4 regions of the Neobacillus sp. B24 genome follow, and region 2 is predicted to be linked to each of the others. Evidence: predicted binding sites of a transcription regulator. Region 2 holds the regulator's gene; each other region holds the start of a gene.

Region 1 (5,015 bases), 2.0 Mb from region 2:
CCCCCTGGATAATCGCTTTGGGGAGATTATTCCAAGACTGATTCCACCTTTCCCAATACAATTTGACAAAAAGCACTGCCCCAGCAATAAACGGCAAAATGTAATATCCTAGCCGATAAAATAATAGTAGCACTAGCACTTTTTCCTCAGGGACATGCAAATCCTGCATCCCCCAAATAAATACCAAGTCGAACGATCCCAAACCTCCAGGAATCATGCTGATAATTCCAGCGCAAGCCGCAACAACGTATACCGGAAAAAGGTTTCTTATTGGAATGGAGATTCCGAGCAGCTTCGTTAACAGCCATAATGCCATAAAAACACAAAGCCATTCAAAAAGAGAAACGACAATTAGCTTTATCCCATCAATCCCGGAAATCAACGGCACTTGATCTCTTTTTGCTTTAACACTATGTATGAAATAAAATAGCGGGAAGTATAAACCAATGCCAAGGACAGCAAACCAGAGCCATTTTGTATCCTGAAACAATGGGTAATGGCGAAATTCCACCACTACAATCCATGATAATAATGAAATGCCTGTCAAATAAAATAGGGAAATTGTAGCGATCAATTGCACAAGTCTGCGTTTATCATGTTCGAGTTTATTAAAAAAGTAGGTTCTTAGCATCGCTCCAACTAATCCGCCAAAGCCAATCATATTGGAAAAAGAATTGGCAATAAATGATTGTTCCAAAAGCTCCTTCCTAGAAACCTCTCCACCCAAGCTTCGCACCAGTATCACATCATAAAATATCATTGGCAGAACCGCTGCTACAGTAACCACAATAATAAGTACTAAACTAATGAAGCTAAGTTGGTCCAATTCATGTTCTAACAACCTTACATCGACATTTCCGATAAACTTTTTAATTTCATTCACCGCAAAAACTAGCAAAAATAATGGAAAAACAAATTTGAGCATTTTAAAAACTTTATCTTTTTTTATAACCAACAATACGACCACCTAATTTTTCTTTCCTGATTTTACTATAAACGTTTCCACAGGAAATAAAAACAAATACTTTTCCGTCATCTGCAGTCTATCCACTATTGTTGACAGATTCCTCCCCCTTAAAACCACACCTCTTTTTTTTCTCATTAAAAATTAAAAAAGTAGACAAGTTTCCTTACCCTATAGGCATATGTATAGATTAGGACAAATTCTGGAGGAGGGTTTGGGGTGAAATTTTTAGTATTAAAAAAAGAAACGCTATTATTCTTTTTGGCAATTGGAGTTATGCTGGCAACCGTTTCGGCATGGTTTATGTTAAAAGCTGGTGATGCTGCGGTTTTTAATCAAGTAGAAGAAAGCAAAATCCGCGAGATTCACATGGTGACGGTTGAATTCAAATCACAGTTGAAAAATGGCAAGCAAATTGAAGCATACCGTTGGGACCCCGGTTCCATCTCGCTTGAAAAAGGCGAAAAAGTAAAATTGTATATTGCCGGAATCAACGGAGAAGAACATCCCTTTTATATTGAAGGAACAGATATAAAAGGAACTGTAAAAAAAGGGGAAGAGACTGTAGTAGATCTTCAATTTGACAAGGAAGGAACCTATCGTTTAATTTGCGAAGTTCATTCCACCCGCGACCACAATGGGCCAATGATTGCCGATATTGTCGTGGATTAACAGACAGGAGAATGTGTCTCCTCAGGCTGTCGAAAAAAACATTCGACAGCTTTTTATTTTTTCTAAACGACCATACTTGTTAGGTAAAGTTTACTATTACATAGTCCTTGCAACTGGCTGTTGATTTGCGCTCCAGGCAGCTTGGCCTTCCGCGGGCGTGCCGGAGAGCCTCGGTATAAAGCGCCTGCGGGATCTCCCCTGCCCTGTACTCCCGCAGGAGTCTGCGTGCCTTCCGCTCAAATCAACAGGGGATTAATCAATTTAAATCCTCCACCCAAAAGAAAAAATCCCAATAACAACTCTCTTGGCGTGTCTTATGTAAAAATTATACAAACAAGTTATGAAAATGTCCTTCATGTCGTGTTTGAGAAAAAAATACGTTCAAACGTGTTATGAGACTACCTTTCATGACATGTTTGAGAAAATAATCCATCCAAACGCGTTATGAGATTACCTTTCATGACATGTTTGAGATAAAAATCCATTCAAACGTGCTATGAGACTACCTTTCATGACGTGTTTGAGATAAAAATCCATCCAAACGTGTTATGAGACTACCTTTCATGACGTGTTTGAGATAAAAATCCATCCAAACGCGTTATGAGATTACCTTTCATGACATGTTTGAGAAAAAAATCCATCCAAACACGTTATGAGATTACCTTTCATGACGTGTTTGAGATAAAAATCCATTCAAACGTGTTATGAAATTACCTTTCATGACATGTTTGAGATAAAAATCCATTCAAACGTGTTATGAAACTACCTTTCATAATTCGAAAATTACCTCCTACTACATACTTAGTAAATGTTTCTCCTGTTTTTTTGTGCTGTTATATAGTTTAACACTATGTAAATGTTGATTTCTCAGGGAATTCAATTATATAACACATGAAACACCAACTATATTTTTTATAATACAGTTTTAACAACCTCGTATTAATGTTCATAAATTATTCATAAAAAACCCCGAAAAACCAAGGGATGTTCACTATTTCACAAAATGTTAACAAATGCTCCCTTTATTACTATAGAAAGCTGTTATACTCAAGGTGTGAGAGATACTTCAACTCTGTTATATTCGTTAATTAAAATATGAGGTGATTTAAAATGGAACAATGGAAAAGTTTTAAAACTGGAGTTTGGCAAAAAGAAGTTAACGTCCGCGACTTTATCTTAAAAAACTTTATACCATATGAAGGCGACGACAGCTTTTTGACTGGCGCAACTGAAGCTACTAACAAACTATGGGATCAAGTAATGGGTCTTACATCACAAGAACGTGAAAAAGGCGGCGTTCTTGAAATGGATACCGAAACAGTTTCCACCATTACTTCTCATGGCCCTGGCTATCTTGATGAAGACCTAGAAAAAGTCGTTGGTGTCCAGACTGATAAGCCTTTTAATCGTTCACTTCAACCATTTGGCGGCATTCGCATGGCTAAGGCAGCCTGCGAAGCATATGGCTATCAATTAAATCCGGAAATTGAACGAATTTTCACCGAGTTCCGCAAGACTTATAACCAAGGTGTATTTGATGCCTATACAAGCGAAATGCTGCTTGCCCGTAAAGCCGGCATTATCACTGGACTTCCAGATGCCTATGGACGCGGCCGAATCATCGGTGACTACCGCCGGGTCGCCTTATATGGTGTCGATTTCTTAATGAAAGAAAAACAAAAAGATTTCAATAATACAAGCAAGGTCATGACTGAGGATAACATTCGCCTACGCGAGGAGCTTTCTGAACAATATCGCGCCTTGAAAGAATTGAAAGAACTGGCAGAAAGCTACGGCTATGATATTTCTGGACCTGCAAAAAATGCAACTGAAGCATTCCAATGGTTATATTTTGGCTATCTTGCTGCTATTAAGGAGCAAAACGGTGCTGCAATGAGTCTTGGACGTGTTTCTACTTTCCTTGATATTTATATTGAAAGAGATTTGGAAAACGGTACATTAACTGAGCAAGAAGCACAGGAATTAGTTGACCATTTCGTCATGAAGCTTCGTCTCGTTAAATTTGCCCGTACTCCTGATTACAATGAATTATTCAGCGGTGACCCAACTTGGGTAACAGAATCAATCGGCGGGATGGCCATTGACGGACGTCCGCTTGTGACTAAAAACTCATTCCGTTTCCTTCATACACTTGATAATCTGGGCCCTGCTCCAGAACCAAACTTAACTGTATTATGGTCAACGCAGCTGCCAGAAAACTTTAAAAAGTATTGTGCAAAGATGTCAATCAAATCAAGTGCAGTTCAGTACGAAAACGATGATATTATGCGCCTAGAATACGGTGATGATTACGGGATTGCCTGCTGTGTATCCGCGATGGAAATCGGAAAACAAATGCAATTCTTCGGCGCCCGTGCCAACCTGGCAAAAGCCCTGCTGTATGCTATCAATGGTGGTGTCGACGAAAAACTGAAAAAACAAGTCGGCCCAGATTATCGACCAATTACTTCTGATGTGTTAGATTATGAAGAAGTCATGCAAAAATTTGATCAGATGATGGATTGGCTTGCCGGTCTTTACATTAATACCTTAAACATCATCCATTATATGCATGATAAGTACAGCTATGAAAGAATTGAAATGGCACTGCATGATACACAAATTTTAAGAACGATGGCAACTGGCATTGCCGGTTTAAGTGTTGCAGCAGACTCACTTAGTGCAATCAAGTATGGACAAGTAAAAGTCATCCGTGATGAAAACGGTTTGGCTGTTGACTTTGAAACAACGGGCGACTTCCCTAAATACGGCAATAACGACGACCGTGTTGACAGCATTGCCGTTGAACTTGTGAAAAGCTTTATGAAAAAATTGCGCAAGCATCAAACTTATCGCAACTCTGTTCATACTTTATCAATCTTGACGATCACATCAAACGTAGTATACGGCAAGAAAACTGGTAATACGCCTGACGGCCGCCGTGCCGGGGAACCATTTGCACCAGGTGCTAACCCAATGCATGGCCGTGATACAAAAGGAACATTAGCTTCCCTATCTTCGGTTGCCAAGCTGCCCTATAGCTCCGCAATGGACGGAATTTCCAATACCTTCTCCATTGTTCCTAAGGCATTAGGAAAAGAAGAAGAAAGCCAAGTGCGAAATTTAGTATCTATCTTGGATGGATACGCAATCAAAACAGGTCATCACTTGAATGTAAACGTCTTTAACCGTGAAACATTATTGGATGCTATGGAACATCCTGAACTTTACCCGCAATTAACCATTCGTGTATCTGGATATGCGGTTAACTTCATCAAACTGACAAAAGAACAACAGCTCGATGTCATCAACCGTACCTTCCACGAGTCACTATAATAAGGAATGGAGCCCCTTTATTACGGGGGCTCCGGTTTTTAAT
Region 2 (5,015 bases):
ACTCAGCTGCTGCCTGAAGCGACTCGTCGCTGACTTCCCCCAAAACTGGTCTTTGCAGTAAATCCTCTAAACGAGAAGATAACTGCTGCACCGTACTAGACTCGGCACCTTCAAGTACACTCGCCACAAATTCCCCAGGTGGATACCAGTCAGCCACCCGGCCCAAATCGCGGTAGATTTGCGTCAGCAGCAAATTACGCGGTCCTTCCCATTGTTCGTTCACGACTACATCACGAAAAATCCGCGGCAGCGAGGAGAACTCCTCCATCACACCATGACCGGCAAATACAGAAATGGCGTCACGCAGCACTTCTGCCCCCTCATTCGTGGCACATATTTTTTGCAGCAGGACAAGCTCCCGCAAATTAAATAACTTTTTCCTGATTTCCAGCGGCTGGTCCGCCTTAATGCCCGGATTAAGCGGCTTTTCCAATATCAAGAACAGGTCATAAATTTTAAACGCTCCGGCCGTCGTCCGCTGTGCCGCATTTTCGATACGCTTCAATTTGCTCGCAGAAAGCGGGTAGTCCTTTACCTTTTTTCGAAACACTGTCCGGAAATCTCCATATAGATTCGCTTCCCTTGAAGCGCGGAGCATGAACCCTGCACAGGCAATGCCGATTTCCAATCGAGATAGTGTTAACACGATGCCGACAGCAACGGCAATGCCCCTATCCTTCGGTCCGATCGGATAGGCAAGTGCTCCTTTATATTGAATTTCCGCAGTCGGCAGCTCCGAAGTCCCCATTTTCCATTTGATTCGGTTAATATCGTAGCTGTTTCGTTTTTCCTTCTCTTTATCTCCTGGCAGCCAGGATGGTACAACAAACGTGGACACCTTATCAGTACCTGAGATTTTCGCAGTGACAACCGAATAATCGGCATGCGCCGCCGAGCAGAAGAATTTATTGCCGTATAATCGATAGTACTTTCCATCCGGAACTGCTTCCAGGACATTGGCAGGCAAATCAGAACCACCCTGAATCTCGGTCATAAACTGGGCGCCAATCGCAAATTCTCCGTTCACCCCCTCTTTTGTATGCATTAAAACATCATACAGTTCAGGGCAGGCTTCGTCCCGGAACTGATCCAAAAGCGCCACCAATCCATGTGTACACGTTAACGGACAGGTTACACCAGCTTCACCCAATTGATGGATCAACATTCTTTTCAAAAAGCTTTCCCAAGCGGGCATTTTGCTAGAAAAAAGCCCTTCTCCAAAGATTTCGGATTCCAATTGGTGAACTTCCTGCGGCCGGACAATTCGGTCAATACGATGATTAAACGCATCATAATGGAGCATGTACGGACGCACCTCAGGGCGTGCGATCCGCTCAGCTAACCTGTTCCATTTAGAAGAAGCAGTAGGAGAAAATGCCAGGAGCTTTTCGTGAATTTCCTTAAACCTGCCGCCGAGAAATTTTTCTGCGGCCTTTTGCAAAAAAGGTTCATCACGATACCAATCAAGATTGTCACGCTTTTCGAGAAATTCATCAAAGCTGTAAGAGTTTTCTCCTCTTGTTTCAGATTCTTGGGAAACGAGTTTCATAGAATGGTCACCCTCCACAACAATTATTCGTAATTTTCAAATTAATTGTAAATGTAAGGATATGGAAACGTCAAATAGAAGCAGGCAACAAAAAAGGTCTGACAAAGTCAGACCTATCTATAGACAATTATCGATGTGCCCTGCGAAAGCGATATTGGGTCCACTGGTAATGAATAAAACAACCGATACAAAAACCAAGAATCGCAACAGTTGCCGCTGCTGCTACCATAATCGTAAATATATACCCGATTGCATTCCAGCCCAATAAAAAGCCGGCAAATCCGAAGGTAAGGCAGGATACAGCAATTTTTTGATTAAATTGCTGCTGCTCCCAATCTTCGGGAATATATTCCTTAGGGTCTTTTCTTAAAAATAATTTTGCAACTTGCATAACCGGATTGTATCCGAATAATAGTCCTGAAAGTCCAGCCAACAATGGGATTAATAAGATCCATTCCTGACCTGATACCCATGTTAGAATCACACTTACTACAATCGTCAACTGATTTGCTTTGACAAGCGGTCGAGGGATTGAACGAACTGAATTTTCTACTCCCACTTTAATTCCAACCTTTCATATTGGATTTATATACTATATTATCCCGTTTTCATCATTTTGTATAGTAAAATAAAACAAAAAGGGCTTTTCACCTATTTTGTGAAAAACCCTTAAAACAGTTATTCTTCTATCTCTTCATCATTTGGATAATGCTTTAAAAAGTAAACGAGTGATTGCAGTTCAACCGCCAAGTCAATATGATGAACACGGATACCTGGTGGAACGTTTAACCGTGCCGGCGTAAAATTTAATATCCCTTTTACATTGGATTTGACAATCTGGTCAGTAATTTGCTGGGCAACAGGAGCTGGAACCGTAAGGATAACTACTGGAATATTTTCTTCAAGTAAACGCTGCTCCAAATCAGCCATATCATAAATCGGAACATCACCGATGGACGTGCCGATTTTCCCCGGATCCACATCAAACGCACACTCAATTTTGGTATTATTATTTTTCAAAAAATTATAGTGTAAAAAGGCAGTGCCGAGATTACCGACCCCAATCAACGCCACCTTAGTCAATTCGTCCTGATCTAGCGTTTTACTAAAAAAGCTTAACAGGTAATTCACATTGTATCCGTAGCCCTTTTTCCCAAGCGCACCAAAGTAGGAAAAATCACGGCGGATTGTTGCTGAATCGACCTTTACCGCTTCACTTAACTCCGCTGAGGACACACGCTGCTTCCCGGAAGAATGCAAGTTCTTCAAAAATCGATAATACAAAGGCAGCCGTTTTGCCGTGGCCTGCGGTATTTTCGTTGTTTCGTTAGCCATACTCCTACCCCCCCGCTATATATTTCGTTTAAAATCACCATTTTTGCCGCCTGTTTTTTCAACTAGGAAAGTCGGTCCAATAACCATACCTTTATCCACGGCCTTGCACATATCGTACACAGTTAAAGCGCAAACCGACGCCGCTGTCAGCGCTTCCATTTCAACACCTGTGCTGCCCTTCGTTTTAACCGATGCCTCTATATGTAATGTATACTGTTGCCGCTCGGTCTTTTCCCAAGAGAAAATGACATTCACGCCAGTCAGCGGAATCGGATGGCACATCGGAATAAGATCCCAAGTCTTTTTTGCAGCCATCACCGCTGCTACTTGAGCCACCGCTAATACATCGCCTTTTTTCATTTCGTGATTCGTTACTTTTTCATAAATCTCATTACTAACAGTTATGCTAGAACGGGCAATAGCGGTGCGTGCCGTTTCCGGCTTGTCACTGACATCGACCATTTTAGCTCTGCCCTCTTCATTAAAATGAGTAAATTCAGCCATAAAATTATTGCCTCCCTTCAAAATGATACAATATTTTCACATAAATGTGTGTGAAACTTTGAACTTTTATTTACAAATTTATGCTAGCCCCGCTTTATTGCCGACTATCAAGGAATACGGTACACTAATTATAGCAATAGAGGTGACAAAAGATGATTTTATTACAGGTTAATCAATTACAAAAATATTATGGTGCTGACCTTATTTTATCCAATATAAAGCTGGAATTACAAACTAGGGACCGGGTAGCCCTCGTCGGACGGAACGGAGCAGGCAAATCAACGCTTTTAAAAATAATTGCCGGTGAACTGGGACATGATGGCGGGGAAATCATCAAACCAAAGGATGTTACCATTGGGTATTTGGCTCAGAATACCGGTCTTGAGTCCAATCTTTCGATTTGGGGTGAAATGCTGACTGTCTTCGAAGGTCTGCTGGATATGGAGAAATCGCTGCGCAGACTTGAGGCACAAATGGCCGACCCTAATATCTTTGAGGATTCAGTAAGGTACGATAGAGTATTAAAAGAATATGACCAGCTTCAAGTGAAATTTAAAGAACAGGGCGGCTATCAATATGAAGCTGATATTCGTTCCGTTCTGCACGGTTTAAATTTCTCTGACCATTCATTAATGATTTCCAGCCTAAGCGGCGGGCAAAAAACTCGTTTGGCATTAGGCAAGCTCCTGTTAACTAAGCCTGATATTTTAATATTGGACGAGCCTACCAACCATCTTGATATTGAAACATTATCCTGGCTGGAACAATATTTGCAGGGCTATGACGGCGCAATTTTGATCGTATCCCACGACCGTTATTTTTTGGATAAAGTAGTTACCCAGGTTTATGAAGTTTCACGCAAACAAATACAACGTTTTCCTGGTAACTATAGCTCTTATCTTGATCAAAAGGCCGCCAATTATGAACGTGATATGAAGCTTTACGAAAAGCAGCAGGAAGAGGTTGCTGCATTAAAGGATTTCATTCAGAGAAACATAGCGCGCGCCACAACAACGAAGCGGGCGCAAAGCCGGCGGAAGAAGCTTGAAAAAATGGACATAATGGACAGGCCGCTAGGCGATGAAAAATCAGCCTCTTTCTCGTTTGAAATAGAGCGGCAAAGCGGCAATGATGTGTTAACAGTTGATTCGCTTGCCGTCGGTTATGAAGGCGAAAAGGTGTCTGAAGGCATTTCTTTTCGTGTCTTTAGGGGCGACAGCATTGCCCTTGTTGGACCGAACGGCATTGGCAAATCCACCCTGTTAAAAACCATTATCAAAAAGCTGCCGGCGCTGGCCGGAACGATTTTCTACGGAACCAATTTATCCATCGGTTATTACGATCAGGAACAGGCCAATTTGACCTCGAATAAACGGGTGTTGAACGAGCTGTGGGATGAATACCCGCTCAAACCGGAAAAAGAAATTCGTACGGTGCTTGGGAATTTCCTATTTACCGGTGATGATGTTTTGAAGAATGTTTCTTCATTAAGCGGCGGCGAAAAAGCGCGCCTCGCTCTTGCAAAGTTGATGCTTGAAAAAGCAAATGTGCTAATTTTAGATGAGCCAACCAACCACCTTGACTTAGATAGCAAGGAAGTTTTGGAAAATGCATTAATTGATTATCC
Region 3 (5,015 bases), 2.3 Mb from region 2:
CTTTTTGTCCTTTGTTATATCGAAATAAATTAAATAACCAGATTGCAATTTCTTGTTTTGGTCGAACCCATAAATATAGGTTTCAATACTGGTAATTGTCCCATCCTGCTGGAATTCAATTTTTAAATCATCTGTCATTAAATAGGGTTCTAATTCCATCTCTGCTTTCACGGAATCCATGATCCCACCCAGCTTTGTCTTATAAAAATTTTCATTGCTCAGTTTTATTTTTGTATCTGTTTTTAACTCGTTTATTTTCCAAGCTAGCACCCCGTTAAAATGAACAGCATTGGAACCTACAAAATAAACGCCTGCGATGGTAATGAATAAAAGGAAACTTCCTGTCCATTTCCAGTATAGAGGGCGCATGGTCTTAACAATAGGAAGATGTTCATGAGACAATTTTGAAATCGGGATAAACGTATGATCGTCATAATATAGGAAATACCATTTTTTATTTTCCTTCATCTTTTTTAAATTTTCCATGGAAAAAATATGACGCTCACCGGTATGACTTGATACAACAACCAATTGCTCCCCATTGATTTCAAGCTGACTCCCGGCTTGGAATAGCCAGTGCTTTTTCATATGGCTGCGATAAATAATAAAAATATAGATAAACGTTAATAACAGCAAAAAGAGGAGTCCTAAAAAGATCGGAATATTCGTTTTCAATTGACCGATTTTTGTAATACTGTACAACACTCTCCACAACATTATGTAAAGTAGAAGTAGTAACAAACTGCTTTTACTACCGAAAATTAAATCTCCCAAAATCAGCCTTCGATATAATTTTTTAGATATATTTTTAATTATCACTCTTATCACTGCTTTCGCACCTATTAACTCCATTTTAACAAATACTTGTTTTATAAAGGAAGAATAATGGTAAATGGGGTTGTTCATCATGAGGTGGAGTAGATTTTACAAAAAATAGACATGTAAAACTGCTAGTTTACATGTCTTTTTTGATTAAGCTAAAGCCAAATCCATATATGCTTCCATATCTTCTTGGACTGTAGAAATGGTGCTGATTCCAAAGTTTTCAACAAGGACTTTGGCGACACCTGGAGATAGGAACGCTGGAAGTGTAGGTCCTAATTTAATATCTTTCACACCTAGATATAATAATGCCAAAAGAACAATAACTGCCTTTTGTTCATACCAGGCAAGGTTATATTCGATTGGTAATTCGTTGATATCATTTAACTCAAAGATTTCTTTTAGTTTCATAGCAACTACTGCCAAGGAGTAGGAATCATTGCATTGTCCGGCATCGAGCACACGAGGAATACCACCGATGTCTCCAAGCGGAAGCTTGTTGTAACGATACTTGGCACAGCCAGCCGTTAAAATGACCGTATCCTTCGGAAGGGTTTCAGCAAATTCAGTATAATAGGAACGTGACTTCATTCTACCGTCACAACCAGCCATGACAAAGAATTTTTTGATAGCGCCCATTTTTACAGCTTCGACGACTTGATCAGCTAATTGGACCACTTGATTGTGTGCGAATCCGCCAACGATGGTTCCTTCTTCGATTCCTATTGGAGCTGGCAGCTTTAACGCATGTTCAATGATTGCTGAGAAATCCTTTTTCTTGCCTTCTTCACGGTCAGGAATATGTATAAATCCTGGATATCCAGTAGCCCCTGTTGTATAAATGCGATGTGAGTAGCTTGCTTTAGGGGGTACAATACAGTTTGTTGTAAATAATACTGGACCGTTAAAGCTTTCGAACTCTTCTTTTTGCTTCCACCAAGCATTTCCATAGTTCCCGACGAAATGATCATACTTTTTGAAAGCAGGGTAATAGTTAGCAGGAAGCATTTCAGAGTGAGTATATACGTCAACCCCTGTTCCCTCCGTTTGCTCGAGCAATTCTTCAAAGTCTTTCAAATCATGACCACTAACCAGAATGGCTGGGTTGTTACGTACACCAATATTTACTTCCGTCATTTCAGGATGTCCGTAAGAAGTTGTATTGGCCTTATCCAGCAATGCCATCACATCGACACCAATTTTGCCCGTTTCCATTACTAAGCTGATAAGTTCATCCGCAGTTAATGTGTCATCTTCCGTTGCAATAAGAGCTTTCTCGATGAATTCAAAAATGGCCTCATCTTCATACCCTAAATTTTGAGCATGCTCAGCATAGGCTGCCATACCTTTTAACCCAAATAAGACTAGGGAACGTAAGCTGCGTACATCCTCGTTTTCTGTTGAGAAAATACCGACCTGCTTTTCTTCCGATTTAGTTACATATTCACTACGATCCCCTGTCCAAGTAGCATACTCTGGGTATAGACGCTCTTCTAAAGCCCCGCTCTTGATTAGACCACCCTTAATAGCTTCACGCTCTTGCAAAGCTTTTTGGATTCGAGTGGAAATCGAAACCTCATCAAAATTGGCATTGGTAATCGTCGAGAACAGACCTTCGATGATCAGACGATTTGTCTTTGGCTGGTGAATGCCGGCTTGGCGTGCCTGTTGATTATACAAGGCAACTCCTTTTAATGTATAAATTAACAAATCCTGAAGATTAGCAACCTCACTTGTCTTTCCACATACCCCGGCCTGTAAGTTGCAGCCAGTACCTTTCAGAGCTTCCTGACATTGATGACAAAACATACTCATAAAAAATAGACCTCCTAAAACCTTTTTTCTATCCACAAATTAAAGAATATGGGTTTAGGAGAACCTAATATGTGAAGTAAATCACAAAATTACACTTTTCATAAATACGTCATAAATTATTTGCGTTTTTGGACACCATTCTAGACCATTTTCATCCCACAACAAATGCAATTTTCGGCAACATAACAGAGCTCATCTTGAAAATCGTCAAAAAAGGATTTCAATTGATAGTACTGATTGCCGCTTGCCACCACAAAGCAAATACCTTCTTCCTTCATTTTCTGATATTGCTTGAAAAATCGCTCCCAGTCATAATTCTGTGATCTTCATATAGTTGGGGGAAATCATCTCTTTATACATAAAAAAGTACCGGCCATCCTAAATAGACGACCGGTTCATTTGTAAAACCTATATTACATTTCGCTCCAGACTTGCTGGTTCCTCTCTTTTCTAGAAAATAAATTCGACAAAGCACTTGGCAAAGCAATCATTGCCGGTAAGAAGATTGGCAGCAGGACAAAGCATAGTACGACCAGTCCGGTAATGACTGCGATCGCCAATTCAGATAAAAGGATGATACCAGATGGCATCAGTGTGGCAAACGTGCCTCCTAATATGATTACCGCTGCGATGATGACACCGCCGATATGTCTGGAAGCCAACACGATGGCCTCTTTCTGCGACATGTGAGGGTACTCCTTAAAGCGCATCATCAAGAAAATACTGTAGTCAACCCCCAAGGCCACAATAATGATAAACGAGAAGAATGGAACGAACGAAGAAATTCCTTCATACCCCTTTAAGTCTATGAAAATATAGTTGATGATAAACATCGCTGCATAGTAGGCTCCCAAAAGTGATGCTGTGATGAACACTGGTGTCCAGAATGACCGGATAACAAAGAACAGTACCAATAATACGCCAATGATGACGATTGTTGTTGTTCTATTGAGATCCCGGCTCAAGACATCATTCATGTCCTTCGTTGTTGCGCTAGGTCCGGAGGTGCCAAACTTCGCATCTGCTAGTTTAGAGCCCTTTAGTCCTGCAGAAACCTCAGTATTAATTTTATTGATGGTGCTTAAAGCATCCTTTGAATAAGGGTCAGCTTCCAAGATTACCATCATCTTCGTAATTTTTCTATCATCAGACATAAAGGTATCCAATGATTGTTCAAAATCTTTGTTTTCTAGGGCTTCTATTGGCATAAAGAAGGTTTTATTAGTTTTATATTGATTCAAGTATCCATTGGTCTGCCCAAGTCCATCAGAAATTTGCTCTAATCCGCCATTAACTTGTGACAGCTGTTCACCAAAGTCACTGAACCCATTAAGACCGTCCGCCAACAGTTGCTGCCCATTTTTCATCTGGCCAAGCCCAGCGTTGACACTGTTCATATTGGTGACGATTGTGCCGATTCCGGAAGAGGCTTTGCCCAGACCGCTTTGAAGTTGCTTCAAGCCGTCTGCCATTTGCGATAAACCGCTGCTCATGGCACCCAGGTTCTTATTGGCTTCAGCAAAACCGGCGGTTGCCGCATTATAATTCTTATTTAATTCTGCCATTCCTTCAGGTGTAATTTGACTTAAGGATGATGATAATTGGTCAATCGTTAGCTTTAACCCTTGGAAATTCGCATCACTTTCGGCACCTTCATAACTCTGACCAACAGCTGCTACCATGGTTTGCATTTGTGAGAGTGCACCTTTTACTCCTAGGAGCGCCTGTGCTGCCCCCTGATAGTGTGTGCCCATCTCTGCGTATCCAGCCTGCAGCTTTCCATAATTTTCAGCTAGAAGTGATACGCCGCCGCTCACTTTTGTGAGATTGGTTTGTATTTCAGCAATACCATTGCTAATAGTTTGAGAATTGCTTGACCCGTTATCAATTCCATTTTGGATTTGCTTTAACCCGTTTGTTAAGGCAGTCAAGCCGTCTTGAAGCTTGGCAGTTCCGTCAACCATTTGACCCACCTGGGAAAAATCAGCACTCCCCAGCTTTTCTTGAGCCAGTTTCAATCCATCATTTATTTGGTCCACACCATCTTGCGTCTGTGAAACCCCATCGGTTACAGAGCCCATCTGTTTGTAAACATAGAAATCTTCTATTTGCTTGCCCAAAGGCTGTGTTGCTGAAGAAACCTGCTTGACACCATCAATATTTTTTAGCCGCTCTGTCACGTCATCAATGACTGCAAGCGACTCATTATTATTTAACGCTTTGTCAGTTTCAATCACGATCGTTGCCGGCATTGCCTGACCTTTACCAAAGTGGTCCGCAACGATATTAAAGCCTTTTGATGAAGGATAGCTATTGCCTAATTCTCCCACCGTATCAAAGTTAAGCTTTTCTTCGTGCATAAGGACTGTAGGCACTAA
Region 4 (5,015 bases), 2.3 Mb from region 2:
CCCCGATTAGCACCACATATAGCACAAGGTAAATGGCTATGTTTTGCGGCGCATTCATTTCCCAGAAGAAAATGAGTGTCGTAAACGGGACTGTAAAGGCTCCAATGATAATTAGTCCAGGGATAAAGTTAAAATTTTGAAACACGCTTACCCCAACATGCATTCCTGCAAAAGCAATCAATCCAATGATGAAAATTCTTGCAAACAGCCAAGGTTTTGGCCATGTTTCCTTTACTTCTTCCAGTTTAGGTGTGGTAATGGCTGTGCCCACAATAAACAGCCGTTCTGCTTCAAGTTCACTATGGTCACGAAACACTCTGGAAAAAATATTTTGCATTTTGGGCTCTACCGAGCGATTCATTTTCGGTATCGTGTCTACGTATGTAGCAAATTCATAAAACAAACTGTTCGGGTCTACATTCCCATCATCCTTGGAAAATTTGGTGCCGCAGCTTATACAGAACCTTACCCCTTCCGGATTGGTGTAAACACATTCCGGACATTCCATGTGCAATCCCCCTTGCTGAAAAATTTCCCTTGCCTTCATTATGTCCTTTCATGTAGGGAAACATCCCATATTGGCCATGCGTACGGGTAGTCCACATTTCACCATTGCTATTCTATGAATGGCTTTGTTCATATTGACATAGGCTAGCACTATATAGAAAGTGAACGGTGACTGGTATGAAAATGAAGAGAATTCGTAACAGCAAAAACTCTATACCCTTCTTAATATTGGCATCCATCCATATTGTAATGTTCATGATTACTTTAAGCCGGAGGAACAAGAAGGATGTTTGGATCTTATTTTTAACCAATACGGGCTTGGCCTATTTATTTGAGTATTTCACCCTCAATTTGTTTCATGGGTATCGATACAAGCCTGGCATCATGAAAAAGCGTTTTTTTGATGCCATCTTGGGAGCCGTTCTATCCCAAGGATTTTATGTTCCCGTTACAGCAACATTTTTAACGTTCTTTCGAAAGAACTGGGTATGGAAGGTCAGTATTAGCCTTATGTATTTTTATATTGAGCAGTTATTTAAGTACTTGGGGATTTATAAAGTTTATTGGTGGAAATCCATCTATACTCCTGTGTTACTAAATGTCTATTTCTTTATTAGCGATAGTCTGAAAAAGGCGCTTGATGCTCGTAAAAGCTGGGCACTGAAGATGGCTCATTATTGGTCGATTGATGTTGTTTGGGTTACACTGATGTTTGTTTTTGCGAAATTCCGTCTCATCCGATTCGGGCGCGGGCGCTATCATTCTTGGACTGAGCATTTTAATATTGCACCATTATACAGCTTATTTTTATCTTTTATTGCAATGCTTACATCCTCAAAGTCAGGCTGGTATTATCGATTCCTTCTGTTGTTTAGCCATATTTTTATTGATTTTGTGCTAACAAAAACGGGAATTCTAAAAATTGCTGTAAAGTCACTTTTTAAACTTATTCCTCGATATGGATTGATGCCTTTTGTTTCGCGGTATTTTTATAAGATTATTTTCAATAAATAAAACACCAGGCCTTTCCCCATTAGCGGAAGAGCCTGGTGCTTCGTTATAAACCTATTTGTGTTGCCTTAAACGGGAATCTGCCAATGCCATCTTGCCGCTAAAGGGCTTGATTTTAATAGGAGCAAGACGCTCCTTCAAAGTTGAAACCAATACAGAGCTGACGAGCCAGAAAAGCAAACCAACTAACATACTTAAGCCCCAGTTATGGCTCCATTTTAAGAATAAATAAACAGTCGCGGCACAAATAATCCCGCCAATCATGCCATAAACTGAACCGTTGGCAATTTTCGCAGCATTCTTAGTACCCGATTTAACACCTGTCATTAGCACTGCGGTGATCATCACGGCCGGAAATGCCGCGAAGATGCCGCCTAGGATTTCCCAAGGTGAAACAACGATTATTAAATAGCTGGCCATTACAGCTGCCCCGCCTAGTAGAAAACGTAACAATAAATCTTTATTCATGATGAACAACCTTTCTTAGTAGGAAGTAATCGCAACAACGACCATCGAGACGACAAACCAGCACCCTAGCACTTGCATGAGTCCCTTTTTCAAACCATATTTTTTTAAAAGGAAACCGGCGATAATCGCCACGAGAATATTGATGCCCATTCCCACCATTGCCCCTTTTGAGAGTGTAATGGATTGAGAAACAAGGTCCTCGCCCTTAAGGTCTAGTCCCGCCGTTAATAGCGCTGCCAAAAAAACTGCAGGAAATGCGGCAAAAATTCCGCCTGCCTTCTCCCCTAACTTTCTAGCGACAATCGTGGATGCCACAACTGCCAATCCCCCTAAAACAAATCGAATAAGTAATGCACTAATTGAAAGTTCCCCCATCTTAACCACCTTTTGTTTTGTGTATCTGGATGACTTGTCCAAACTCTACTTTGTGAATATTTTCACATAACTTGTTTACATATTCATTGTACTCCTTTTTTCCCGCAGCACCTGTGAACATTCTTTTAACGTTTTTGAAGCGTTTTCTTGGTTATCGCAAAAATAAAAGGCACCAACCGAATCTGGTCAGTACCTTGGAGTGAATTTAAATTAACTGCAGTTCCCGTTTTTTCGTCTTTTATCATCAATCGACAGTGCGTGTTTGGTACTATTCGTACCCGTTCACAAAATACTCGATATTCTCTAGTTCCTCTTCGTTTAATTTTTTATTGTTGCATGATTATTGCTTTCTTACGGACAGTTTCGCTTCAAATTTTCATTCATTTTGTCCGAAGCCACTAAATAAATTCCGAAAAATCACCAATACCAGCATAAACTGTTTCTTTTTTAATCCGCTCTTCCAAGTCCCGCAAGGTATACTTCTGCCAATCTTCTAAGCTATTCATATCCCATTTCCGCATGAATAAGGAATACAAAAAGATCTCCCGCAGTTTTAAGAAAATCGGAATTTGTTCCACCGTATCAGGATGAAGCAAATTTTCCTCCATATACCCATCGAAAAAATGACGTAAAAACGTACTACAAAACGCTTCACCATCACCATTGAAAGAGTCATGCTGCCAATACGCATGATAGAAACAAACCGCTATATCCTGGGCAAACCAATTATACGAACATTCATCAAAGTCAATGACAGTTATACTAGCTTCGTCCCGGATGATCAGGTTACCTTGATGAAAGTCATTATGAATAAGTCCAAAATTATCCGGAGTAATTTTAAATGCATACAGCCGCTCCATCAACAAGTCATACTTCTCCAAGAGCCAAGTACTTAATTTACCTCTAAGTTGAAAAACGTCAGGATTCTCCTCCGTCCACTGAGGGCGATGAACCTCCTCCAAATAAAAATCCTTTGATAAGGCATGCATTTTTCCAGCAATTTTTCCCATTTGCTGGAACATCCCCACATTCCAATGGGCTGAGTTCGTCACATCAATTGCCTTTCCATTAATATACTCAAAAGAGGTTCTTACCCGTCCACCTTCGCTTTCAATTATCATAGCAGGTTTGGGTACAGGCACTCCCTTACTATATAAATGCTGCATCCATTGCAGCTCCTGCCCAACCATCTCTTTTGTTTTCTTAGTTTCAGAGATTCTAATTACCTTGTTTGATCCCTCATCGTAAAAAACCTCGTTGTGAAATCCACCGTTCAACCTTATTTTCATTTATGTCCCCCAGAATTTAAATAAAAGTATACCAAGTTATCTCTTAACTCTTTATCCCGCTTAAAACCTAGCTTGCTCATTAAGTTTAATGATTTTTCATTTTCGGGTTCGACCGTCGCATCAATGGTCGTTAACCCCATTTGTGAAAAACCAAACCTAATCACTTCAGTAATGGCTTCGGTCATGTACCCTTTGCCCCAGTATGTCCTCGACAAATCAAATCCAATCTCAGCGATGAACTCCCCATCCTTTTTTCTCAAGTAATGAAAACCGATGGTCCCCGCAAATTGATTTTCACTTTTTTCAAAAATCCCCCATCTGCAGCCGGCATCATCTATATGATATTGAATAATTTCCTCTGCTTCACTCAAATCCTTACAAGGCTCAATATCCATAAATCTTGTCACTTCCGAATCAGCAAAATGCTTCATTACTTTAGCGGCGTCATCCAGCGTTAACACCCGAAGATGCAGTCTCTCCGTTTCAAGCACCGGATACACGAATGTATGATTGGTCACGGCACAACACCTCTCTCTCTAACTCTTTCTATCCTTATGAGACCATTTTTCACTTTGTTTTTGCAACGACTGTTCAATCTCCATCGCCAAACTGCTCATAGTCTTTTGCCAGCCTTTTTCTGTGTCCCTAACTTCCACTACGCTCCCGGAGTGGGGGCGTGCTTTCTTTCCTCCACCTTTTTTAGCAGGTGGCGACTTTTTAGCAGGAGGAGCAATAATATTTCGTACGGCATCCACAAATTGCGATACCTCCACTGCACTCCCGAACCGTTCTCGATATGTTAACAGCTCCAAGTGAAGTTCAGCCCTGGTCATTCCCACATAAAACAACCGGACCGATTCTTCTAACAGCCCTGGGTTTCCCTCATCATATTGATTAACATCATCATGCGAAGGAATAATCCCCTGAATAAGGTCAATCATATAGACTCTCTTAAACTCCATTCCCTTGGAGCTGTGAAAGGTAGACAGCGTGACCACATTTTGATTTTTGTTGTTTTTAGCAGCATTCATCAAAGCTTGTAGATGGTTTAGTCTCTCTGCAAACTCCTCCATCGTAGCCAGCGGCTCGGCGATGACCTCCAGGGTGGAAAGAATGCCCAACAGAGCATCTTCGTTAAACCCCAATTCCTCGGACATTTTGATCAGAGTGTCTTCATAGCCTAATCCATAGCGGATGGTCCGGACTGCATTTAGCGGTGAACTCCCTCTCATATTTTGAAAAATTTGCTGATACTCCCGGATCCGTTCAACCTGATAATCCTTTACATTCGATACCAGCAGCAATTGCTGGAACACAGAATTCTTCGCAAAGTTTCGAGTAAGTTCCGCCACTTGTTCCTTCGAT

What was found. Region 2 encodes Rex, which represses fermentation and respiration genes when NADH is low (regulators of the CRP and FNR family bind a similar motif). Its sites were predicted from a motif close to TTGTGAAATATTTCACAA; they were not measured.
Region 1: pflB (formate C-acetyltransferase) is a predicted target of Rex. The motif match lies at 2,621-2,638, and genes of this name have one in related genera.
Region 3: hcp (hydroxylamine reductase) is a predicted target of Rex. The motif match lies at 2,707-2,724, and genes of this name have one in related genera.
Region 4: ACZ43M_RS16635 (DUF3147 family protein) is a predicted target of Rex. The motif match lies at 2,412-2,429, and genes of this name have one in related genera.

What each region holds. Positions count from the first base shown of each region.
Region 1 covers NZ_AP035777.1:3,681,175-3,686,189, forward strand. Annotated here, with positions in the region: gene mprF (bifunctional lysylphosphatidylglycerol flippase/synthetase MprF) at 1-955, opposite strand, end outside; gene ACZ43M_RS18055 (cupredoxin domain-containing protein) at 1,184-1,636, shown strand; gene pflB (formate C-acetyltransferase) at 2,747-4,972, shown strand.
Region 2 covers NZ_AP035777.1:292,791-297,805, reverse strand. Annotated here, with positions in the region: gene ACZ43M_RS01605 (acyl-CoA dehydrogenase family protein) at 1-1,549, opposite strand, end outside; gene ACZ43M_RS01600 (DUF4395 domain-containing protein) at 1,677-2,108, opposite strand; gene ACZ43M_RS01595 (redox-sensing transcriptional repressor Rex) at 2,228-2,884, opposite strand; gene moaC (cyclic pyranopterin monophosphate synthase MoaC) at 2,900-3,388, opposite strand; gene ACZ43M_RS01585 (ABC-F family ATP-binding cassette domain-containing protein) at 3,541-5,015, shown strand, end outside.
Region 3 covers NZ_AP035777.1:2,605,209-2,610,223, reverse strand. Annotated here, with positions in the region: gene ACZ43M_RS12885 (hypothetical protein) at 1-705, opposite strand, end outside; gene hcp (hydroxylamine reductase) at 973-2,637, opposite strand; gene ACZ43M_RS12875 (MMPL family transporter) at 3,051-5,015, opposite strand, start outside.
Region 4 covers NZ_AP035777.1:3,390,731-3,395,745, forward strand. Annotated here, with positions in the region: gene ACZ43M_RS16620 (PrsW family intramembrane metalloprotease) at 1-508, opposite strand, end outside; gene ACZ43M_RS16625 (hypothetical protein) at 691-1,521, shown strand; gene ACZ43M_RS16630 (DUF3147 family protein) at 1,573-1,986, opposite strand; gene ACZ43M_RS16635 (DUF3147 family protein) at 2,002-2,361, opposite strand; gene ACZ43M_RS16640 (phosphotransferase enzyme family protein) at 2,760-3,650, opposite strand; gene ACZ43M_RS16645 (GNAT family N-acetyltransferase) at 3,647-4,168, opposite strand; gene ACZ43M_RS16650 (ATP-dependent helicase) at 4,187-5,015, opposite strand, start outside.